DNA from 2 places in the Streptomyces sp. T028 genome. Region 2 is predicted to be linked to the other one. Evidence: predicted binding sites of a transcription regulator. Region 2 holds the regulator's gene; the other holds the start of a gene.
The links. The regulator HspR, encoded in region 2, represses chaperone genes until heat shock. The targets are predictions, from matches to a motif close to TTGAGNNNNNNNNNCTCAA.

Region 1 (2,391 bases), on a different contig from region 2:
GGAAGTCGGAGCCCACCTTGTCGATCTCGTCGAGCAGCACCACCGGGTTCATCGACCCGGCCTCCTTGATCGCCCGCACGATCCGGCCGGGCAGCGCGCCGACGTACGTACGGCGGTGGCCGCGGATCTCGGCCTCGTCGCGCACACCGCCGAGGGCGACGCGGACGAACTTGCGGCCCATGGCGTGGGCGACGGACTCGCCCAAACTGGTCTTGCCGACACCAGGAGGACCGACCAGGGCGAGCACGGCACCACCGCGCCGCCCCCCGACCACACCCAGTCCACGCTCGCTGCGCCGCTTCCGCACGGCCAGGTACTCGGTGATCCGCTCCTTCACGTCCTCCAGACCGGAGTGCTCGGCGTCGAGAACGGCCTTCGCGCCCAGGATGTCGTACTCGTCCTCCGTCCGTTCGTTCCACGGCAGTTCGAGGACGGTGTCCAGCCAGGTCCGGATCCACGACCCTTCGGGCGACTGGTCGCTGGACCGCTCCAGCTTGTCGACCTCCTTGAGGGCGGCCTCGCGGACCTTCTCGGGCAGGTCGGCGGCTTCGACCCGGGCCCGGTAGTCGTCCGACTCCTCGCCGTCCTTGGCGGCGTCGCCGCTGAGTTCGCGCAGCTCCTTGCGGACGGCTTCGAGCTGGCGGCGCAGCAGGAACTCGCGCTGCTGCTTGTCGACGCCCTCCTGGACGTCCTTGGCGATGGTCTCGGCGACGTCCTGCTCGGCGAGATGGTCGCGCAGCTGCTGGGTGGCGAGTTTCAGCCGGGCCACCGGGTCGGCGGTCTCCAGGAGCTCCACCTTCTGTTCGGTGGTCAGGAACGGCGAGTAGCCGGAGTTGTCGGCGAGCGCGGAGACGTCGTCGATGGCCTGGACGCGGTCGACGACCTGCCAGGCGCCGCGCTTGCGCAGCCAGGCGGTGGCGAGCGCCTTGTACTCCTTGACCAGGTCGGCGACTTGACCGGGCAGCGGCTCGGGCACGCTCTGGTCGACACGAAGGCCCTCGACCCACAGGGCCGCGCCGGGCCCGGTCGTACCGGCGCCGATCTTCACGCGGCCGCGGCCGCGGATCAGCGCGCCCGGGTCGCCGTCGGCCAGCCGGCCGACCTGTTCGACGGTGCCGAGCACACCCGTGCTCGCGTACGTCCCGTCGATGCGTGGCACCAGCAGCACGCGCGGTTTTCCGCCCTCGGAACGGGCGGCGGCCTGGGCGGCCTCCACCGCGGCGCGTACGTCGGTGTCATTGAGGTCCAGCGGAACCACCATGCCGGGGAGCACGACCTCGTCATCGAGAGGCAGTACGGGCAGGGTGAGCGATGCGGACGTCGAAGCCATGATCTCCCCTTCGGCAGTCAAGTTGAGCTATGCCGACTCAATGCACAGGCCCCCACGAATGTTCCCCAAGCCCCACCACGTTCGCTGTCGGCGATCAGACGAGGTGGACCGGGGGGCCGTGACTACCGTCGGCAGGTATGGACCGTTGGGTGCAGGCCTGGGTGGACGGATGGGTGGTCTCCCGCGGGGCCGCGCCACCGGTGACCGAGCCGTGGGGCTGGACGATCGACGTGGGGTCGGGCCCGCACCACGTGACCCGGCATGTCCTCCGCGCGACGAACGACGCCGTCGAGGAGGCGACCGTGCGGGAGGTGGCCGTGACCGGGGCGGGCGTGTGGCTGAAGGTGTTCGCCGACCCGGCGGTCGTCGGCGGCTGGCTCGGCACGGAGTGGTGGATCGACCCCGAACCCGGCTGCCTGACGACCAGCCCGCTGACCGGCGACGCGCCCGGGCCCGGGGCCGGGCCCGTCCCCGTCGGACATCGGCAGCGCACCTGGTCGGCCGGTGGCGTGACCCGCACGATGATCGTCGCGCCGGACGGTTCCCTGGCCGCGCGCGGCCAGATCGCCCCGACGGGCGACACGGCGGTCGTCGACCTGATCGAAACAGCCCCCGCCCACCGCCGCCGCGGTTTCGGCACCCTCGTCCTGCACACTCTTCACCACGCGGCCCACGCCCAGGGCGCCCACACCGCGGTCGCAAGACTCCGCACAGCCGCACAGCCGCACAGCCGCACAGCCGCACAGCCGCGGGCAGTCGTGCCTCCCCCAGTGCCTTAAAGGCCTGGGAGGTGCCCCCAGGCGGCACGGGTGGGCGCGGCGGCACGCCGCGAGCGCCGGGCCGCGCACCCCACCCCCGGCCCAGCGTGCCCACGGCCACCCCGCAACGCCGTCGGCCACACCCCCGTACCCGCGCACAGGAGCGGACACCGGAAGCGAGTCCGACACCCCAGGGCGCGCGGGGGCGCGCCCAGCGACGGCGCACGACCGGCCATGCCTCCCCGCTCCCGCCTTCCCTCACCCCGCCCGCCCACTTCCGGCATTCACCCCGAAGCCACCCCA
Region 2 (2,391 bases):
TGCTCACCGGCGACCACCCACCTGCCGTGCATGCCGTGATCCACGAGTCCGCCCTGCACATGCGGTTCGGAGGCACTGAGGTACTGCGCGGTCAGCTGCTCCACCTCATCGAGCTGGCCCGGCTGCCCAACGTCACCGTGCAGATCTACCCGTTCACCTCGCGGGCCCACCCGGCCCTCTCCAGCAGCTTCGTACACGTCATCCCCGCCGTCGCCGAACTGGGCACCGTGGTCCTCGAACACTTCGGCAGCTTCCAGTACTTGGGCGACCACGCGAGCCTGACCCAGTACGGGGTGCTGTTCGAGAGTCTCGCCGAGTACGCCTTGGCGCCCGTCGACGTATCGTTGGCCCCGGAAGCACACTCCGTGAAGGACTCGCTGGCCCTCATCCAGCACCTGCTCTACACCCTTTGAGGAGGCCCGGATGCCTGAACTCACCTGGCAGAAGTCGTCGTTCAGCGGCGGCCCGCAGGGCGAGTGCCTCTACCTCGCCCCCACCCCCGACGGAACGATCCGCCTCCGCGAGAGCGACACCCCGGACGTCATCCTGGCCACCACCCCGGAAACCCTCGCCGGACTCCTGGATCACCTCAGGCACTCCTGATTCACAGGTAGGACGAAGGGGCCCGGAGGATCAGTTGATCCACCAGGCCCCTTCACACATGTGCCGCAGGTCAGTCCTTCGGCTTCTTCGGTCGCCACACCACCAGCGCGCTGGTCTGCTGGACCTCCTGGTACGGGACGAGGTCCCGGCGGTAGGAGGCGTGGACCGCTGCCTCGCGCTGCTGCATCGCGGCCGCCGCGCCCTCCAGGGCGTCCTGGAGTTCGACGACCCGGGACTGCAGGGCGGCGACCTGGTTCTCCAGTTCGATGATCCGCTTGATGCCGGCCAGGTTGATGCCCTCGTCCTGCGACAACTGCTGGACGGTGCGCAGCAGTTCGATGTCGCGGGCCGAGTAGCGGCGGCCCCGGCCGGCGGTGCGGTCGGGGGAGACCAGGCCCAGCCGGTCGTACTGCCGCAGCGTCTGCGGGTGCAGGCCGGAGAGCTGGGCCGCCACCGAGATGACGTAGACCGGGGTTTCCTCGGTCAGTTCATACGGCCCACGGAAATGGTCACTGCGTCGACGGCCGTCCATCACTCTCAGGCTCCCTTCGCGGCCTCGAACAGCTCCGCCCGCGGGTCCTCACCCGCGGTCGCCTCGCGATACGCCTCGAGCGCGTCACGAGCCTTCCCCGACAGGTCCTTCGGCACACTCACCTCGACGGTGACCAGCAGGTCGCCGCGGGTGCCGTCCTTGCGGACCGCGCCCTTGCCCCGCGCCCGCATGGTGCGGCCGTTGGGGGTGCCGGGCGGCAGCTTCAGGGTGAGGGAGGGCCCCCCGAGGGTGGGGACCCTGATCTCGCCGCCGAGGGCCGCCTCGGTGAACGTGACCGGGACCGTCACCGTCAGGTTGTCGTCCTTGCGGCCGAAGACCGGGTGGGCGCCGACGTGGACGACGACGTACAGGTCGCCGGCCGGGCCGCCGCGCTCGCCCGGTGCGCCCTTGCCGCGCAGCCGGATGCGCTGGCCGTCCGTGACCCCGGCCGGGATGCGGACCTGCATGGTCCGGGACGACTTGGCGCGGCCGCTGCCCTTGCACTCCAGACAGGGGTGCTCGGCGATCAGACCGCGGCCCTTGCAGTCCGGGCAGGGGTCGGTGAGGGAGAACCCTCCGCCGGAGCCCCGGGCCACCTGGCCGGTGCCGACGCAGGTCGGGCACACGCGCGGTGTGCCGTTCTTGTCGCCGGTGCCGGAGCAGGCCTTGCACGGGGACTGCGAGGACATGCGCAGCGGAACCGTCGCGCCCTCGATGGCCTCCGTGAAGGTCAGGGTGACCTCGGTGTCGATGTCCTGGCCGCGCCGGGGCTGGGTGCGGGTCGTACCGCCTCCACCCCGGTTGAACAGGCCCCCGAAGACGTCCCCGATGCCGCCGCCGAAGCCGCCGGAGCCCCCGCCCTGGGCGCCGCCTCCGAAGAGGTCGCCCAGGTCGAAGTTGAAGTTGCCGCCGGCGCCCGGCCCCGGGCGGAAGCCGCCGTTGCCGAACAGGGCGCGCGCCTCGTCGTACTCCTTGCGCTTCTTGGGGTCGCCGAGGACGTCGTTCGCCTCGGAGATCTCCTTGAAGCGCTCCTCCGCCTTGGCGTTGCCCTTGTTGGCGTCCGGGTGGAACTCGCGGGCGAGCTTCCGGTACGCCTTCTTGATCTCGGCCTCGGTGGCGTCCTTGGGGACGCCGAGGACCTTGTAGTAGTCCTTCTCGATGAAGTCCTTGGTGCTCATCCTCGACGCGCCCCCTTTCCGGTGATCCGCTCCGTGTCTACGTCAGCCCTCCTCAGGGCCGTTGTCCTTCTCGTCCGC

Region 1: a site for HspR is predicted at 1,353-1,371, ahead of lon (endopeptidase La). Genes of this name have one in related genera too.

Annotation. Positions count from the first base shown of each region.
Region 1 is NZ_JBLRVZ010000031.1:95,606-97,996, forward strand. Features, by position in the region: gene lon (endopeptidase La) at 1-1,330, opposite strand, end outside; gene ACLZN2_RS29215 (GNAT family N-acetyltransferase) at 1,468-2,109, shown strand.
Region 2 is NZ_JBLRVZ010000049.1:106,716-109,106, forward strand. Features, by position in the region: gene ACLZN2_RS39305 (helix-turn-helix domain-containing protein) at 1-413, shown strand, start outside; gene ACLZN2_RS39310 (DUF397 domain-containing protein) at 424-603, shown strand; gene ACLZN2_RS39315 (heat shock protein transcriptional repressor HspR) at 674-1,135, opposite strand; gene dnaJ (molecular chaperone DnaJ) at 1,141-2,313, opposite strand; gene grpE (nucleotide exchange factor GrpE) at 2,356-2,391, opposite strand, start outside.